2 regions of the Streptomyces fungicidicus genome follow, and region 2 is predicted to be linked to the other one. Evidence: riboswitches for the same ligand, from Rfam matches in the RefSeq annotation. Region 2 holds a riboswitch; the other holds the start of a gene.
The links. Region 2 has a riboswitch for glycine ahead of gcvT (glycine cleavage system aminomethyltransferase GcvT). Riboswitches for the same ligand answer to the same signal wherever they lie in the genome.
Positions count from the first base shown of each region.

Region 1 (9,232 bases), 4.3 Mb from region 2:
TAACCGGTGACCTCGGCGAGACGCTCCTCCAGCTCGTGGATGAGCGTGAGGTAGCCCCCCGCCTGCTCGGCGGGCACGAAGGGGTGCAGCTGCCCGAACTCGGGCCAGGTGACCGGCTCCATCTCGGTGGTCGCGTTGAGCTTCATGGTGCAGGAGCCCAGCGGGATCATGCCGCGGTCGAGCGCGTAGTCGCGGTCGGCGAGCCGGCGCAGGTAGCGCAGCATGGCGGTCTCGGAGCGGTGCTGCTGGAAGACGGGGTGCGTCAGGTACTCGTCGTCGCGCAGCAGGGCGTCCGGCAGCGTGTCCCGCGCGGTCGCGTCCAGGGCCTCGGTGTCGCCCTCCACGCCGAAGGCGCTCCACACGGCGGTCAGCTGGGCCCGGGTGGTGGTCTCGTCGCAGGCGAGGGAGACGTGGTCGGCGTCGACGAGACGCAGGTTGACCCCGTTGTCGCGGGCGGCGGCGGCGACCTCGGCGGCCCGCCCGGCGACGCGCACCGTCAGCGTGTCGAAGTAGGAGCCGTGCACGATCTCGGCTCCGCCGGCCCGCAGCCCCTCGGCGAGCACGGTGGCGTACCGGTGGGTGCGCCGCGCGATCAGCCGCAGCCCCTCCGGGCCGTGGTAGACGGCGTACATGCCGGCCATGACGGCGAGCAGCACCTGGGCGGTGCAGATGTTGCTGGTGGCCTTCTCGCGGCGGATGTGCTGCTCACGGGTCTGCAGGGCGAGGCGGTACGCCTTGTGCCCGTCCGCGTCGACGGAGACGCCGACGAGCCGGCCGGGCAGGCTGCGCGCCATCTTCTCCTGCACGGCCATGTAGCCGGCGTGCGGTCCGCCGAAGCCCATCGGCACACCGAAGCGCTGGGTGGTGCCGACCGCGATGTCCGCGCCCAGCTCACCGGGCGACTTCAGCAGGGTGAGGGCGAGCAGGTCGGCGGCGACGGTGACGAGCGCGCCGAGCCCGTGCGCCTGGTCGATGACCGGCTTGATGTCGCGTACGGCGCCGGAGGCACCCGGGTACTGGATGAGTACGCCGTTGATCTCGCGCTCGGCGAGCGCGGCGGGGATGCCGTCGCTCAGGTCGGCGACGACGACCTCGACGCCGGTCGGCTCGGCGCGGGTCTCGATCACGGCGATCGTCTGCGGAAGGGCGTCCGCGTCGACCAGGAAGAGGCCCTTCTTGTTCTTGCCCATGCGCCGCGACAGGGCCATCGCCTCGGCGGCGGCGGTGCCCTCGTCGAGCAGGGAGGCGCCGGACGTGGGCAGTCCGGTGAGCTCGGCGACCACGGTCTGGAAGTTCAGCAGCGCCTCGAGCCGGCCCTGCGAGATCTCCGGCTGGTACGGCGTGTAGGCCGTGTACCAGGCGGGGTTCTCCATCACGTTGCGCAGGATGACCGGCGGGGTGAAGGTGCCGTAGTAGCCGAGCCCGATCATGGAGCCCAGCACCTCGTTGCGGTCGGCCAGCGACCGCAGCTCGGCCAGCACCTCGGCCTCGCTCCGGGCACCCGGCAGGTCCAGCGCGTCGGCGTTCTTGATCACATCCGGCACCGCGGCGGCCGTCAGCTCGTCCAGCGAGCCGTAGCCGACCTGCGCGAGCATCTTGGCCCGTGCCTCGTGGTCGGGGCCGATGTGGCGCTGCTCGAAGGGGATTCCCTGTTCGAGTTCGGAGAGCGGAGTACGAGGGGCGGTCATTGAGGAGGCCTCCTGGTCCGACGACCTTCGAGGGGCACCACGGCGCGGGTGCCCGGACGGCCTCCCCCTCTGTCATCTCAACCTGAGAGCTTCACCGGATCGCCCGAAGACGCCCGGCTTTCACCGTCGGTGAGAGCGGAAGCCGTCGACACCCGCCCTGCTTTCCAGAGTGACCTCGTCCGCGCGGTACGTGTGCCTGAGAGATTCCGGGGAGGATTTGCTCCTTCGGCGCCCCCGGTGGTGTCCGGGGGACTCTCCCGCGCGGGGTCAGCAGCCGTTTGCCAGCGTACCAGCGAGCACCGGGCCCGGACCTTCGAGTGGCCGCTCCGCCGATTGTGCCGTTCTGTAGTGCTTACGGATGAGTTTGCGAGCAGTGGAGGGCCTGTGCAGACCGACATCGATCCGCGTCACCTGATCGGCCGCAAGGCGTTCGACCGCAACGGCACCCGGATCGGCACGATCGACGAGGTCTACCTCGACGACGCCACCGGTGTGCCGGAGTGGGCGGCCATACGCACCGGCCTGTTCAGCAGGGACGCCTTCGTCCCCCTGGAGCCGAGCGAGATCGTCGACGGCGCCCTCCAGGTGCCCTTCGAACGCGCCCTCATCAAGGACGCACCCGACTTCGGCGTGGGCCGCCATCTCTCCCCCGAGCAGGAGCTCCAGCTCTACCACCACTACGGCCTCGACATCTCCGCCCCTCCGCCCCTGCCGGACCGCGACTTCGGCAGGCTCGCCGGCCACGACAAGCAGGCCTGAGCCGCCCGCTCAGGAGCTCTCCGCGTCCGCCCCTCCGCCGGCGCCCACGTCCTCCTTCTCCCCGGGCACGCGCGGGACCAGCGGCAGCGGCTCCGCCGGCTCGAGGGCCGGGTCGCCGACACGGAACGTCCGCACCCGGCCCGGCTCGGAGAGGGGCGTCTCGAAGCGCACGGTGACCCGGCCCAGCCCGCTTCCCTGCACCCATCCGTGCCCGTACACGGAGTGCCGCACGTCGTGACCGGCAGGCCAGCGCCGCTCGGCGGGGGCCTCCCGCTCCGGCGTGTGCGCCGTTTCGTCCTCCTCGTACGGGGTGTCGCCCGCGTCCCTCCCCGCGGCCTGCGCGAACAGGTCCTCCTGTGTGTAGTCGGCCAGTCCGCTGACCCCCACTCCCAGCAGTCGTACGCCGCCCGTGGTGTCGACGGAGTCCAGCAGCCGCCCCGCCGCCTCCCGCACCACCGCCGGATCGTCCGTGGGGCCGCGCAGCGTCTCGGACCGGGTGAGGGTGGAGAAGTCGTACCGGCGCACCTTCAGCACGATGGTCCGCCCCGACAGCCCCGCCGCCCGCAGTCTGCGCACACACCGGTCGGCGAGCCGCCGCACCTCCGTCCCGACCCGCACCCGGTCGTGGATGTCCACGTCGTACGTGTCCTCGACGGACACCGACTTCGTCTCCCGCTCGGCCACCACGGGCCGCTCGTCCCTGGCCAGGGCCATCGCGAAGAGGGCGTGCCCGTGGGCCTTGCCCAGCAGCCGTACGAGCTCGTCCTCCCCCGCCTCCGCGAGCTCCCCGACCGTGTGGATGCCGGCCCGGCGCAGATGGTCGCCGGTCGCCGGGCCCACGCCGGGCAGGGTGCGGACGGTCAGCGGCTCCAGCAGGGCGCGCTCCGTGCCCGGCTCGATCAGCACCAGCCCGTCGGGCTTGGCCTGCTCGGAGGCGATCTTCGCGAGCATCTTGGAGGCCGCGAGCCCCACCGAACCGGTGAGCCCCGTGACCGCTCGTATGTCCGCGCGCAGCTTCTGCCCGGCCAGCCTGGCCGAGCGCTCGTCCCAGGCCGTGCCGCCGGCCTCCAGGTCCACGAACGCCTCGTCCAGGCTGAGCGGCTCCACCAGGGGGGACAGCGCCGCCAGCAGCGCCATCACCTGCTCGCTGACGGAGCGGTAAAGGGCGAACCGGGGCACCAGGTAGGCGGCGTTCGGCGCGAGCCGCCGGGCCTGCGCCATGGGCATCGCCGAGTGGACCCCGAAGATCCGCGCCTCGTAGGAGGCGGTCGCCACCACGCCGCGCGGGCCGAGCCCGCCCACCACGACCGCCTTGCCGCGCAGGCTCGGCTTGGACGCCTGCTCCACCGAGGCGAAGAAGGCATCCATGTCGAGATGCAGGATGGTGGGCGCGGATCTCACGTCTCCGATGCTGCCCTACGCCACTGACAATGCGGGCGTCACAGCCCCCGGGAGGCCCCGGACGCCCTCAGACCGCCTTGTTCCGCCGCCTCGCGAGCTCGTCCATCGGGTTGTGCCCGATCAGGGTCTCCCCGGTGTCGACGCGCTCTCCGTGCAGCTGTGACAGCGCGCTCTCGACGTCCCGCCACACCACGCCCACGGCGATGCCGAAGACGCCCTGGCCGCCCTGGAGCAGGGCGTGCACCTCGTCGGGCGAGGTGCACTCGTAGACCGTGGCCCCGTCGCTCATCAGCGTCATGCGCTCCAGATCACTGAAGCCGCACTCGCGCAGATGCCGTACCGCGGTGCGGATGTTCTGCAGGGAGACGCCGGTGTCGAGGAACCTCTTGACGATCTTCAGCACGACGACGTCGCGGAAGCTGTACAGCCGCTGGGTGCCCGATCCGTGGGCGGGCCGCACGCTCGGCTCGACCAGCCCGGTGCGGGCCCAGTAGTCGAGCTGCCGGTAGGTGATGCCCGCGGCGGCACAGGCCGTGGGCCCCCGGTAGCCGATCTGCTCGGACGCCATGGACGCCGCCCCTCCGCTGCTCGGCACAGCCGTCGGTCGCTGCGGAGCCTGCTCGGTCACGCCGCCGTACGGGGGATGTCCCTCGCTCGAACGGAGCCGCGAGCTCTGGGGAGGATACGGCCCGTTCGCCCCGAAACCGCGCTCGGGGGCGCCCCCCGCCGTACCGTCGCCGCTGTTTCTCACGCCGACCTCCGTCCTTGACCTGCCTCCTCGACGGTAGGCAGTCACCAAGGGTGCGTCAACGATCGCCACACTCGGCACGCCGAGTGATAATCACCCTAAGAGTGGTTTCCCGTGCCCCACCGCGGGGAAAGGCTAGCCGAATGCTCTCGGCACGGGCCCCGCCGGCCGACCGGCGGGGGCGGAGACCACCCTCACTGGTTGCTGGTTCCGAAGTCCTCCGGCGAGATCTGGTCGAGGAACTCGCGGAACTTCTCCACCTCGTCCTCCTGCTCGTCGGGAATGGCGATCCCGGCGTCGTCGAGCACCGTGTCACTGCCGTAGATCGGCGTACCGGTCCGCAGGGCCAGTGCTATGGCGTCGGAGGGACGGGCGCTCACCTCGACTCCGCTGGCGAACACCAGCTCCGCGTAGAACACGCCCTCCCGCAGGTCGGTGATGCGCACTTCCGTGAGCTCCTGGCCGACGGCCTCCAGCACGTCCTTGAACAGGTCGTGGGTCAGCGGCCGTGCGGGTGCCATGCCCTGCTGGGCGAAGGCGATGGCCGTCGCCTCCCCCGGTCCGATCCAGATGGGGAGGTAGCGGTCGCCGCCCACTTCACGCAACAGCACGATCGGTTGGTTGGAGGGCATCTCGACCCGGACACCTACGACATCGAGCTCGTTCACACAGCAACCCTAGGCCGTGCCCGGGACGTTTGGGTAGTCGGGCAGGGAACGGGTGGCCGATCCGGCCCTCCGGCCGCGCCGTCTCAGGGCAGCCGTACCCCGAGCGCCGCCTGCAGCAGCGCGGCGTGCAGCTTCACCGTGAGCCCCGCCAGCTCCTTGGTACGGGCCTCCGCGTGAGCCCTGGTCTGCGGGTTGCGGTGGCGTTTCAGCGGGGCGACCACCTGGTCCACCAGTCCGGCCTCCCGCTCGGCCGCGGCCTTCATCGCCCGCAGATGGCGCGGCCCGATGCCGAACCGTCCCAGCTCGGTGACGAGCCCGGCCACGGTGACCGCCTCGGCGTCGTAGGCCCCGTCGGCGTCCGGGGCGAGCAGCCCGTACGACTCCCACTCGGCGAGCGTCCGCTCGTCGATGCCGGCCGCCGCCAGCAGCTCGCCACGCCCGATGCGCGCCACCGCGGGCGCCTCCTCGGCGGGCTCCTGGAGAACGGGCTCCCCGTCACGGGGACGGCCCACCGCCGGCAGCCGCACGGCCTCGCCGCGCTCCACGGCGTCCAGGTGCTCGCGGATCACCTTGAGCGGCAGATAGTGGTCGCGCTGCATCCTCAGCACATGGCCGAGACGCTCGACGTCCGCGGCGCTGAACTTGCGGTACCCCGAGGGGGTCCGCCGGGGCTCGATCAGCCCCTCCGACTCCAGGAAACGGATCTTGGAGATGGTGACCTCGGGAAACTCCTCGCGCAGCACGTTCAGCACCGCGCCGATGCTTATCAGTCCGGCGCCCGCGGCGGCGGCGCCGTGCCCGGCACCGCCGCTCGGTGTCTGAACCATGGACCTTCCCTGGGGTCCCCCGGTCGGATCCGGGGAGATCAGTAGCCCCGCTGGCTCGCGTAGAAGACCAGCCGGTACTTGCCGATCTGCACCTCGTCACCGTTGGACAGGGCGACCTGGTCGATCCGCTCCCGGTTGACGTAGGTGCCGTTCAGGCTGCCCACGTCGGCCACCGTGAAGGAGCCGTCGGGGCTGCGCCGGAACTCCACGTGCCGGCGGGAGACCGTGACGTCGTCCAGGAAGATGTCGCTCTGCGGGTGACGCCCGGCCGTGGTCAGGTCGCCGTCCAGCAGGAAGCGGCTGCCCGAGTTCGGACCGCGGCGCACGACCAGGAGCGCGGAACCCATCGGCAGCGCGTCGACGGCCGCCTGCGCCTCGGGAGAGAGCGCGGGCACCTGCGTCTGACCGGTGACCTCGGCGTCGTAGGCCTCGAGACCGGAGATCGAGATCGTGGACGTCGTCTCGGAGGGGCGCTCCGGGGTGACCCCGGGCTTGAGCGGCGCGCCGCAATTGGAACAGAAACGGCTGTTCTCCGGGTTGCGGTTGCCGCACCTCGTACACACCAGGGCCGACATGGACGGATCCTCCTGCCGCGGCTGCCCGCCGGGGGCGTGGGACGCGTACGGGTCGGAGAACTCTCCACCCGTACCTGAGGTCGACGGTTGCCCGAAACCTATGCCGCCCGACTGCGCAGGGTCAACGGACGGCGCGCCCTGGCCGCCCACCTGGTCCCGGAACAGCGGACGCTGACCTTCCGCCTCGGGCTGTGCGCGGTGACGAGCGGTCGCGTTGTCGCTGTCCTCTCGCCGCGCGCTCTTGCCGAACAACTTCGCAAACAACTTCACGGGCGATTCCCCTTGACCGAAACAGACCCGCCCGTGGGGCAGGACGAACCCTGACTGAACACATTGGCCGACCCGGACATCTTCACAACGTCCGCCTCCGCCAGACAGTTTCCACCACGCACCACCCAATCGGTGCGCCGACCCCCCGCAACCTCATGCCCTCGCCGTACTCCCGCCATGCACCCCCGGTTCACTGCGAGGACGACCGAGCGTAGTCAGGCCGCTTCACCGCCCGCAAGGCGTCCACAATGATCTTGGTCGACTGCTCCACGGTAACCGTGGCCTGTTCCTTCTCGAGAGTCTGCACCACGCCTCCCGGGATGTTGAGCGCCGGCTCGAGGTCCTGCGACTTGCCGATGACCTTGAAACGATACGGCGCGGTGATCTTGTTCCCGTCCACTCCGACACCGTTGCCGGAGTCCGTGAGGTAGGTGCCGGCCACCACCCGCACACCGTTCACCTGGATCGCCTCGGCACCCGCCGCGCGCAGCTCCTGGATGGCGTCGAGCAGCATGTCCGCCTCCACCGTCCCCTTCGTGTCCTCGACGGTCATCGTGATCCCGGGGCCCTGCGCCGCCACGCTTCCCGCCAGCACACCGAGTTGCCGTTCCTTCTCGATCGTCTGCCTACGGGCCTCTTCGGCCTGGTCGGAGCTGTTCTCCAGCTCGTCGCGCTGCTTCTCGAGTCCCTGCTTCTCGTCCTCAAGACGCTCTGTGCGGTCGTCGAGTTCATCGAGGATGCGCACAAGATCTTCCTGACGTGCCCCGCGCAGCGCGCTGTCGGTGTCGCTGTTCGACGCCACCTGGACGGCCAGGCCGAAGCCGAGCCCGAACAGGAGCAGGGCGACGATGAGTTGGGCCCGGGTCACCCTCGGCGGCCACAGCCCCGCAGCCAGCCGCTGCCGGCCGGTCAGACCGGGCGGGGGCTTCGGAGCGTCCTCCTCCGCGGGTGCGGGCGTCCTCGTGGGTATCCCGGCGGGCACCTCGGCGGGCAGTTCCCTGCGCAGGCCGGCCGGGGGCGGGGCGGCGTCGGGCGCGGTCCTGGGCGGGGACACCGCCGGGCGTGTCGTCTCGTCGTGCTCGCGCTCGTTCATCGGCCTCACGCCCGGAACACGTGCCGGCGGATCGCCGCGGCGTTGGAGAAGATGCGGATGCCGAGGACCACCACGACACCCGTGGACAGCTGGGCGCCCACGCCGAGCTTGTCGCCGAGGAAGACGATGAGTGCGGCGACGACCACGTTCGACAGGAACGAGACCACGAAGACCTTGTCGTCGAAGATCCCGTCGAGCATGGCCCGCAGCCCTCCGAACACGGCGTCGAGCGCCGCGACGACGGCGATCGGCAGATAAGGCTCGACGACCGCCGGAACCTCGGGCCGGACCAACAGTCCGGCCACGACTCCCACGACGAGGCCCAGTACGGCGATCACGATGTGCCCTTCTCGGTTATCGGCTGTGCGGTACGCACGCTCACACTCGTTGCGGCAGGCAGCCGGACGTCGTCCTGTGCGGAGATGCCCGTGCGGATGCCGTAGTTCTCCTGGAGGGCATGCAGATACAGCCCGTCCGCGCTGTTCTGGAACCGGTCGCTCAGCTGCCCGCCGTCCCCCACCGCCAGCACCGTGTACGGCGGCACCAGCGGCTTGTTGTCGACCAGTATCGCGTCTCCGGCGGCCCTGATCGCCGACAGGGCGGTCAGCCGCTGTCCGTTGATGGAGACGGCCTCGGCGCCGGACTCCCACAGCCCGTTGACGATCCGCTGCATGTCGCGGTCGCGGACCCGTCCGGTGTCGGAGAACCCGGAGGTCGACCGCGGGTCGCCGTCGCCGCCGCCGCTGGCGTCCTTGGCGTCGTCCACCACGAGCCGCACCCCGGGGCCGTGCACCGCGACGGCGCCGGACAGGATCCCGACCAGCGCGGATCCGTCGCCTCCGCTGTCCCGGAGCGCGTCGCGCTGCCGTGCGCTCACATCGGCGCGCAGTTCGTCGACGCGGTCCTCGAGCTTCTCAGCGGCCCCGGTCTCCTGGTCGATCCGGTCGATCAGCTCCTCGCGCTCCTTGGCGACGACGGGAGCGGCGACGCGCGCCTGGGCGGCGCCCACGGTGACGATCAGGGCGGCGAGCACCAGGCCGACGGCGAGGCCGAGCCTCGCCCGGAGCGTCTTCGGCATGCCGCCGTCCCCGTCGGCCTTCTTCCGTGCGGCGGCCTCGGCGTATCCGTCGTCGAGGCTGTGGTCCATGACGTTGGTGATCAACGACATGGAGGCGTCCGGGCGCGCGGGCCGCGCGGGTGTGC
Region 1 covers NZ_CP023407.1:1,206,283-1,215,514, forward strand. Annotated here, with positions in the region: gene gcvP (aminomethyl-transferring glycine dehydrogenase) at 1-1,688, opposite strand, end outside; glycine riboswitch at 1,863-1,958, opposite strand; gene CNQ36_RS05480 (PRC-barrel domain-containing protein) at 2,073-2,447, shown strand; gene CNQ36_RS05485 (DNA polymerase IV) at 2,457-3,848, opposite strand; gene CNQ36_RS05490 (MerR family transcriptional regulator) at 3,916-4,599, opposite strand; gene CNQ36_RS05495 (bifunctional nuclease family protein) at 4,791-5,264, opposite strand; gene ftsR (transcriptional regulator FtsR) at 5,348-6,091, opposite strand; gene CNQ36_RS05505 (FHA domain-containing protein) at 6,130-7,065, opposite strand; gene CNQ36_RS05510 (DUF881 domain-containing protein) at 7,127-8,029, opposite strand; gene CNQ36_RS05515 (small basic family protein) at 8,035-8,367, opposite strand; gene CNQ36_RS05520 (DUF881 domain-containing protein) at 8,364-9,232, opposite strand, start outside.
Region 1: linked by a shared signal. The riboswitch ahead of gcvP (aminomethyl-transferring glycine dehydrogenase) and the one ahead of gcvT (glycine cleavage system aminomethyltransferase GcvT) in region 2 are both predicted to bind glycine.

Region 2 (9,232 bases):
GAGAGCGTGGCCTGCACGATCACCGGGCTGAGCGAGTTGGGGATGATCTGCGAGAGGACGATGCGCCGCTTGCGCACACCGAGGGACCGGGCGGCGAGCACGTACTCCGCGCTGCCCTGGGCCAGCATGGAGCCGCGCAGCAGCCGGGCGAACACCGGGATCTGGACGACACCCACGGCGATCATCACGGTGGTCAGCGACTGCCCCATGACCGCGGCGATGGACACCGCCAGCAGCAGCGAGGGCATCGCCAGCATGATGTCGATGAAGCGCATGATGACGGAGTCGATCCGCTTGCCGGTGTCGCCGCCGAGGGTGGCGAAGGCGCCGGCGAGACCGCCGATCACGAAGCCGATGATCAGACCGATCAGCGTGGCGACGACGCCGACGAGCAGCGTCTGGCGGGCGCCGACCAGCATGCGGGAGAACATGTCCCGGCCGAGGTGGTCGAGGCCGAACCAGTTCTCGCCGCGCATCCCGATGAACTCGCCGCGGTTGGGGAAGACCTCGTTGCGCCAGGTCTGGGCGGTCGGCGAGAACGGGGCGATGTAGGGCCCGACGATCGCGAGGACGACGAACAGGGCGATGACGATCGCGCCGATGATCGCCATCTTGCTGCGCTTGAGGCGCCGGAACGCCTCCCGCCAGAGGCTGGCGCCGGTGCTGGTCTCCTTGGTGGCGGCCAGTTCCGCGAGACGCTGGATCTTGTCGGTCTTGGTGGCGACACTCATGTCAGTGCACCCGCACTCTCGGGTCGATGAGGCTGTACGCCAGGTCCACCAACAAGTTGATCAGGACGTATATCAGCGCGATGAACATGATGAACCCGACGAGCACGGGGTAGTCGCGGCCGTCGATCGCTGTCCGGATGAAGGAGCCGATGCCGCCGAAGGAGAACACGGACTCGGTCAGGACCGCGCCGGACAGCAGGGAGCCGGTGAGCAGGCCGACCGCGGTCACCACGGGGAGCATCGCGTTGCGCAGCACGTGCCGGCCCCGGATGACGCTCCGCTTGAGGCCCTTGGCCTCGGCGGTGCGGACGTAGTCCTCGTCCTGCACTTCGAGAACGCTGGCGCGGGTCATGCGCACGATGACGGCGAGCGGGATGGAGGCCAGGGCGACCGAGGGCAGGATCAGATGCATGATCGCGTCCCAGGAGGCGTCGAGTTCCCCGGTGAGGACGCCGTCCAGGACGGCGAAGCCGGTCACGTCGGTGGCGTTGATGCCGGTGTCCTGGCGCCCGAAGGCGGGGAAGATGCCGAGGTTGACGGCGAAGATCTGCTTCAGGAGCAGAGCCAGGAAGAAGACCGGAATGCAGATGCCGACGAGCGAGCCGGAGACCGACGTGACGTCGAGCCAGCCACCGCGGTTGCGGGCCGCGAAGTAGCCGAGCGGGACGCCGACGACCACGGCGATGAGGATCGCGAGCAGGGACAGTTCCACGGTCGCGGGGAAGCGCAGGACGAACTCGTCCCACACCGGCTGCCCGGTCTGGGTGGAGGTGCCCAGGTCGAGTTCGGCGATGCGCTTCAGGAAACGCCAGTACTGGACGTAGACGGGCTGGTCCAGCCCGAGCGCGCGGTTGATCCGCACCACTTCGGCCTCGGTGGCCTTCTCCCCCAGGATCGCTGAGGCGGGTCCACCGGGCAGACGGTCGAGCCACAGGAAGAGCAGAACCGACAGGCCGAGCAGCGTGGGTATGAGCTGGAGCAGTCTTCGTACGACGAGACGCAGCACCCCGCATGCCCCTTTCTTGCGTGGTTTCTTACATGAATGGACCCGCCCGGTCGCCGAGTTGCGACGACCGGGCGGACCCCCCGTTTTGGTGTTCTACCGCTGTTCGCCTACTTGAAGGACGTCTCGGAGAAGACTTCCTGCGTCAGCGGGGAGACGTTCGGCGGGTTCACGTTCTTGGCGAAGGCGATGGCCGGCGGGGAGGACGAGATCGGGACACCCGGGAGGTAGTCCATGATGACCTCGTTGGCCTTCTCGTACGCGGCGGTGCGCTCCTCGGCCTTGCCCATCTCCGAGCCGGCGTTCACGGCGTCGAAGACCTTCTTGTCCTTGAAGCCCCACTGCTTGTCGTACCCGGCGAACCAGGTGCCGATGAAGTTGTAGCCGTCGTTGAAGTCACCGGTCCAGCCGAGCATGTGCAGGGCGCAGGAGCCCGCCTCGGTGGCGTCGATGTAGTCCGGGGCCCACTTCATGGCCTTCGGCTTGACCTTGATGCCGGCCTTCTCCAGGTCGGCCTTCATCAGCTCGAACAGGTCCTGCGGGGCAGGCATGTACGGGCGGGTGACCTCGGTCGGGTAGCAGAACTCGATCTCGAGCTTCTCCTCACCGGCCTTCTTGAGGAGGTCCTTCGAGGCGGCGGTGTCGTACGGGTACTTCTCGACGTTCTTGGAGTAGCCCGCGATGGTGTCCGGCATGAACTGGTCGGCGACCTTGCCGCCCTCGGGCAGCTGGGTCTTGACCAGGTTCTCCTTGTCGATCGCCTGCGCGATCGCCTGGCGGACGTCCTTCTTCTTGAGCGCCTTGTTGGCGCCCTGGCTCATGCCCACGTAGAAGAGGTTGAAGACGCCACGGGTCGGGACGACGTAGCCCTGGTCCTCGAGGGTCTTGACGTCGGCCGGAGCGACGAGGTCGTAGCCGTCGATGTCACCGGCCTGGAGCGCCTGGCGGCGGCCCTCTTCGGTGTCGATGGTGCGGAAGACCAGGTTCTTGATCTTGGCCTTGTCGCCCCAGTAGTCGTCGAAGCGGGTCAGGCTGACTTCCTTGTTGCCCTTGTTCCACTTCGTGATCTTGTACGGGCCGGTACCGGCGACCGTGCCGGCCTCCTGGCTGTACTTGGGGTACGTGATGGCGTCGCCCTTGGCGGTCGCCTCTTCCTTCTCGTACGCCTTGAGGGCCTTCGGCGAGTGGATCGCAAGGGCCTGCAGGGAGAAGCCGCCGGGGAGGTTCGCGGAGGGCTTCTTGACCTCGATGACGGCGGTGTTGTCGTCCTTCGCGGTGCAGGACTTGTAGTTCGCCTCGGGCGTCTCCTTGTCCTCGTTCTTCGCGAAGCCGCCCATGATGGTCTGCCAGTAGTACGAGACCGCGCTGGACTGGTAGGTGCCCTTCCAGTTGAACCAGTGGTCGTAGTTGGCACAGACCGCCGCGGCGTTGAACGCCTCGCCGTCGTGGAACTTCACGCCCTTGCGGAGGTTGAAGGTCCAGACGGTACCCTCGTCGTTGCTCGACCAGGTCTCGGCGAGACCGCCGACCAGCTTGGTGCCGCCCGACTCGTGCTCGAGCAGGGCCTCGAACGCCTGGCGCGTCACACGGAAGGTTTCACCGTCGCTCGCGAGGGCAGGGTCCAGAGAACCCGGGTCACCTGCACCGGCGAAGACGAAGGTGTCCTTCTTGCCGCCGCTGCCTTCGTTGTCAGCGTCCCGTTCACTGGAGCAGCCCGTAGCGATCAGACCGACCGCCACCGCGGCCGTGATCGCCCGAGCGCCTCGGGACTTGAATATGCGCATACTGGGGCCACTCCGGGTCCGCTATGTGGATGCATCTTGACCGGCCGAACACTACAGACGTTCTCAGTCGGTCAGGAACAGTCCGGATAGCGGTGATACCTACCTGAGATCTGAACAGTTGACATAAGGGACGGTTCAGGCATCCTCCCGCCGGGATTTAACCCTCCGGACACAATCGGCACCCTCCCAACGACCCGCCGGGTGACGTCGGATGACGTGAAGAACGGGTGAAACCGCAGGTGACAGGCGGTCAACGGGTGATCGCTGAGCGCGCATGGCCGAAAATCTGACGTGAAATCAGCGTCGGTCGGCGAGGGGCGCGGACGGCGGGCGGGCGCCGCGGGTCGGCGTCCGCTGTCCACCTGGTGGACAGTGACGCCTCGTCAGACGGGACGGAAGGGCCCGGTCAGCCCCGCTGCGCGGGCGGGTAGCCGTAGGCGGACGCGGGAGGCGGCACGGCGCCGTGCGCCTCGCGGTCGTAGAAGGGGCGGCCGTTGGCGCGCAGCCACATCGCGACCGGGTCGTGCTCGTCGGACATGGCGACGGTCGACACCGGCAGCCCGTCCGGGACCGCACCGAGGGACTGCTGCATCATCGCCCGTACGGCGTCCACGGCCGGCGGGGAGGTGTCGTACACGTCCAGGCCGATGGCGAGGTAGGGGGCGCCCAGGGCGGGCTGCACCCAGGCGCGGCGCAGCGCGCGGACGGCCGGGGTGCGGTGCGCGTTCTGCGCGAGGAGGGCGTAGAACTGAGGGATCTCGATGGCCGGTTCGGACAGCCGCAGCGGTCCGGCGGGCCGGCGGTCCAGGCCGCCGGCGATGCGGCGCAGGTCCAGCCAGGGGATGCCGACGCCGCCGCCGGGCGCGTGCGGGTTCAGCCAGAGACCGTAGTGGTCGGGGTAGAGGGCGCGGGCCACCTCGAGGCCGTCGACCACCTCGTACGACCGGTTCCAGCCGCTGGCGGAGAGCTCCTGGGCGGAGGTCACGCAGGGGGCGTAACCGAGGCCGTCGACCTCCATGTTCCCGTACTGGGCGTCCGGGGAGCCGGCCTGGCCGTTCCAGAGCAGCATCCAGATCTGGCCGGACGAGGGGGTCGCGAGCGCGCGCAGCAACGCCTCGTACGCGTCGTAACGCCCGGGCGTCACCTGGCGCAGCATGTGCTCGACCTGTCCGGCCGCCGCGGTGCCAGCGCTCACTTGTATCGCCCCTCCGTACCTCGCCAGCGGATGAACCTAGCTTAAGCCGACGCGGTGCGGCGGTCTGCCTTGCGGCGACCGGCCGCCGTTGCCCCCGCCGGGGGGCGCGAGAGGTCCGGCGGGTGCGGGTCGGTTGTGGCTTGTCGCGCCCGCGCGGCGGAGCCGCATATCGGTACGGCCCCGCGCCCCTGAGGGGGTTTCTGTCGCGCTCGTGTCGTGTCGTGACCGCCGCGGAGGCCCCCACCGGGGGCGCGAGTGGGGAAGCGGGTGCGGGTGCGTCGGGGCTTGTCGCGCAGTTCCCCGCGCCCCTAGGGGGGTCTCCGAGTGGAGCCGTGTATCGGTGTGGCCCCGCGCCCCTCCGGGGGGGGTTACGGCTGGCGTTGGTAGAAGGGGGGGACCTTGGTGCGGAGCCAGTCGCCGACGGGGTCCTGGGCTATGTCCAGGACGATGAGGTTGACCGGCCAGGGGGCGGGGGTGCGGCCGAGGGCACGGGAGAGGGCGTCCAGGGGGAGGGTGCGGGCGTCGCCCTCCCATTCGGAGAGTTCCACGCCGACGAAGAGGACCGGCTCGGCCGTCTCGATCGCGGCGAGGCAGCGCCGGGCGGTGGTCACCACGCCGATGTCCGCGAACTCCGCCGAGGCCGCCGCGAGGAAGTCCACCGGGTCCTGCTGCCAGTCGGGTTCGAACAGCCGGACCCGGCCGCCGCCCGCCGGGCCGTCCAGCATGGTGCGGCCGGCCCGGCACAGTTCGGCCACGGCCGCCGGCGGCAGCGGGATGCCGACCACTCCGCCGGGGTTCACCACGATGCCGGCCTGCGGCGGCAGACCGCGGGCGAACTCCACGGCGGGCGCGATCGTGTACGACATGTGGGCGCCGACGACCTGGCGGAACTGCTCCTCGGAGGTGAAGACGGGGACGAAGGCCTGGCCGTCGAGCTCCATCGTGGGCAGGTCCAGCGGACCGCTGTGCGGACCTCCGCCGTTGGGCAGCGGGACCCAGACGAAGCTGCGGCCCAGCACCTCGACGATCCGGCCGCCCGCCGAGGGGACGCCGAGGGAGGCGGAGAGCACCTCCTCCAGTTCGTTGCCGGGCCATCCACCGTGCGGATGGGGGTGTGCCTGCGCGGGGAAGTCCGCCGGGAAGTCCATCTGCCTACCGCCTGCTGCCTGTGACCACTGACCACTCACCACTAACCACTGCTGTGGCTGGAAAGGCTATCCGGTCAGCCCGTGAAGCCGATCCGGCGCAGGGCGTCCGCCGCCTCCCGGTCGATGAGGACCGCCGATCCGCAGCCCGCCGGCAGTCCGCCGCGCTCCACCGCGTGCAGCAGCCGGTCGCTCGCCGCGCGGTGGCGCAGGAACGCGTACCGGGAGACCCCGCGTCCGCGTGCCCGCTGGCCGGCCAGGGCCTGTTGCGGGGTGACGTCCAGCAGCAGCAGATGCAGGCTCGCGTCCCGGCGGCGCGCCTCGCGGGCCAGCCAGCGGCGCACCCAGGCCTGCGTGCCGCAGTCGTGCACCACGACCGGTCCGCCGGAGCGCAGGGTGCGGCGCAGCCCGGCGTAGTGGGCGAGGCGGACCAGCGGGCGGTAGACCGCGTACGGCAGCAGGCGCGGCATCCGGCCGTCCCAGCGGTCGCGGGTGTCCTGGGAGTCGACGCGGGCGCCGCGCACCGCGCGCCGCATCAGCGTGGACTTGCCGCTGCCGGGCAGGCCGGTGACCACGACGAGGTCGCGGGGCCCGAAGAGCAGGGCGCGCGGGCTGCGGCCGTCCCGCGCGCGCAGATCGCGGACGACGGGCGCCGGCAGCGCGCCGCGGGCCTCCCTGGCCTGAGCGGCCGGTTGCTGAGGCAGCGCGACGCCCGTGGTGGTGGCGCACGCCGTGGTCCTGTTCACCGTGATCGTCCTCCCCTGGGGCCAGGTACGGATACCGATCCCCGCCGAGTGTAAAGAGAAGGTAATGCCGGGGTCTCGCGATTCCGTCCGTTTCCTGAAACAGGCCTGTCACAGCCCCCTGTGACCGTGCCCGTACCTCCCGTGCACCCCCTGAGAAGGGTCCCCCTGCCGCACCCGGACAATGCGTGCAATGATGTGCGCGCCAACTGCATACCGGCCGTTTGAATCCGCGCGGGAGAGTCCCCGGCACCTGTTGCCGCCGGGGCGCCGAAGGAGCAAGTCCCTCCCTTGAATCTCTCAGGCCCCGTTACCGCGCGGGCGAGGCACATCTGAAAAGCGGGCCGCCGAAGGCACGGGCAGTGCTCCGGCGGCTCCACCCAAGGTGCAAGCCAGGACCGTCCCCTGCGTGGGCAGTCATGGCGAACCTCTCAGGTTCCGATGACAGATGGGGAGGAATTGTCCTCGCCATCCCCCACGCCCGAGTGAACCCGAGTGAACTCGCGCGGGAGGGACCCCCATCGCCTCTGGGAGACCGACCGATGAGCAGCACCGAACCCCGTCGGACCGCGCTCGATGCACTGCATCGCGCGCTCGGCGCGACGATGACCGACTTCGCCGGCTGGGACATGCCCCTGCGCTACGGCTCCGAGCGCGACGAGCACAACGCCGTGCGCACCAGGGCCGGCCTGTTCGACCTCTCGCACATGGGCGAGATCGCCGTCACCGGCCCTCAGGCCGCCTCGCTCCTCGACCACGCCCTGGTCGGCAACATCGGCAGCGTCAAGCCGGGCCGCGCCCGCTACACCATGATCTGCCGCGAGGACGGCGGCATCCTGGACGACCTGATCGTCTACCGGCTGGGCGACACCGAGTACCTGGTGGTCGCCAACGCCTCCAACGCCCAGGTGGTGCTGGACGCCCTGCGGGAGCGCGCGGCCGGCTTCGACGCCGAGGTCCGCGACGACCGCGACGCCTACGCGCTGCTCGCCGTGCAGGGCCCCGAGTCCCCGGCGATCCTGAAGAGCCTCACCGACGCCGACCTGGACGGCCTGAAGTACTACGCCGGCCTGCCCGGCACCGTCGCCGGCGTCCCCGCGCTGATCGCCCGTACGGGATACACCGGCGAGGACGGCTTCGAGCTGTTCGTGAAGCCGGAGCACGCGGTGGAGCTGTGGCAGGCGCTGACCAAGGCGGGCGAGGGCGCCGGGCTGGTCCCCTGCGGGCTGTCCTGCCGGGACACCCTCCGCCTGGAGGCGGGCATGCCGCTGTACGGCAACGAGCTGAGCACCTCGCTCACGCCCTTCGACGCCGGTCTCGGCCGGGTGGTGAAGTTCGAGAAGGAGGGCGACTTCGTGGGCCGTGCGGCGCTCGCCGAGGCCGCCGAGCGCGCCGCCTCCGAGCCCCCGCGGGTCCTGGTCGGCCTGGTCGCCGAGGGCCGCCGGATCCCGCGCTCCGGGTACGCGGTCGTGGCCGGCGGCGAGGTGATCGGCGAGGTCACCTCCGGCGCCCCCTCCCCCACCCTGGGCAAGCCGATCGCGATGGCGTACGTCGACGCGGCGCACGCGGCGCCGGGCACCGAGGGCGTCGGCGTGGACATCCGCGGCAGCCACGAACCGTACGAGGTCGTGGCGCTGCCGTTCTACAAGCGGCAGAAGTGACACCGTCGGAAGACGGCTTCCCGCGCTCGTGAGGTGAGCACGTCGTGCCTGCTCACGGACGCCGCACGCAGTCCCCTCAGTCATCCGCCATCCCCCCGTACAGGAGAATTCAGGCCATGAGCAACCCCACGCAGCTGCGTTACAGCAAGGAGCACGAGTGGCTGTCGGCCGCCGAGGACGGCGTGTCGACGGTCGGCATCACGGAGCACGCCGCCAACGCGCTCGGCGACGTGGTCTTCGTCCAGCTTCCCGAGGTCGGTGACGGCGTGACCGCGGGCGAGACCTGCGGCGAGCTGGAGTCCACCAAGTCGGTCAGCGACCTGTACTGCCCGGTCACCGGCGAGGTCACCGAGATCAACGAGGACGTCGTGAACGACCCGTCGCTGGTGAACTCGGCCCCCTTCGAGGGCGGCTGGCTGTTCAAGGTGCGGATCACCGACGAGCCGGCCGACCTGCTGACCGCCGCCGAGTACGACGCCCACATCGCGGGCTGAGGAGCCGTAGCCGCATGTCGCTTCTGAACACTCCCCTGCACGAGCTTGACCCGGCGGTGGCCGCCGCGGTCGACGCCGAACTGCACCGCCAGCAGTCCACCCTCGAGATGATCGCCTCGGAGAACTTCGCCCCGGTCGCGGTCATGGAGGCCCAGGGCTCGGTCCTCACCAACAAGTACGCCGAGGGCTACCCCGGCCGCCGCTACTACGGCGGCTGCGAGCACGTCGACGTGATCGAGCAGATCGCCATCGACCGGGTCAAGGAACTCTTCGGCGCCGAGCACGCCAACGTCCAGCCGCACTCGGGCGCGCAGGCCAACGCGGCCGCGATGTTCGCCCTGCTCAAGCCCGGTGACACGATCATGGGCCTGAACCTCGCGCACGGCGGGCACCTGACCCACGGCATGAAGATCAACTTCTCCGGCAAGCTCTACAACGTGGTCGCGTACCACGTCGGCGACGACGGCCAGGTCGAC
Region 2 covers NZ_CP023407.1:5,497,665-5,506,896, reverse strand. Annotated here, with positions in the region: gene CNQ36_RS25160 (ABC transporter permease) at 1-731, opposite strand, end outside; gene CNQ36_RS25155 (ABC transporter permease) at 733-1,737, opposite strand; gene CNQ36_RS25150 (ABC transporter substrate-binding protein) at 1,845-3,518, opposite strand; gene CNQ36_RS25145 (enhanced serine sensitivity protein SseB C-terminal domain-containing protein) at 3,925-4,713, opposite strand; gene CNQ36_RS25140 (enhanced serine sensitivity protein SseB) at 5,082-5,861, opposite strand; gene CNQ36_RS25135 (AAA family ATPase) at 5,936-6,604, opposite strand; glycine riboswitch at 6,827-6,927, shown strand; glycine riboswitch at 6,928-7,059, shown strand; gene gcvT (glycine cleavage system aminomethyltransferase GcvT) at 7,144-8,262, shown strand; gene gcvH (glycine cleavage system protein GcvH) at 8,379-8,756, shown strand; gene glyA (serine hydroxymethyltransferase) at 8,771-9,232, shown strand, end outside.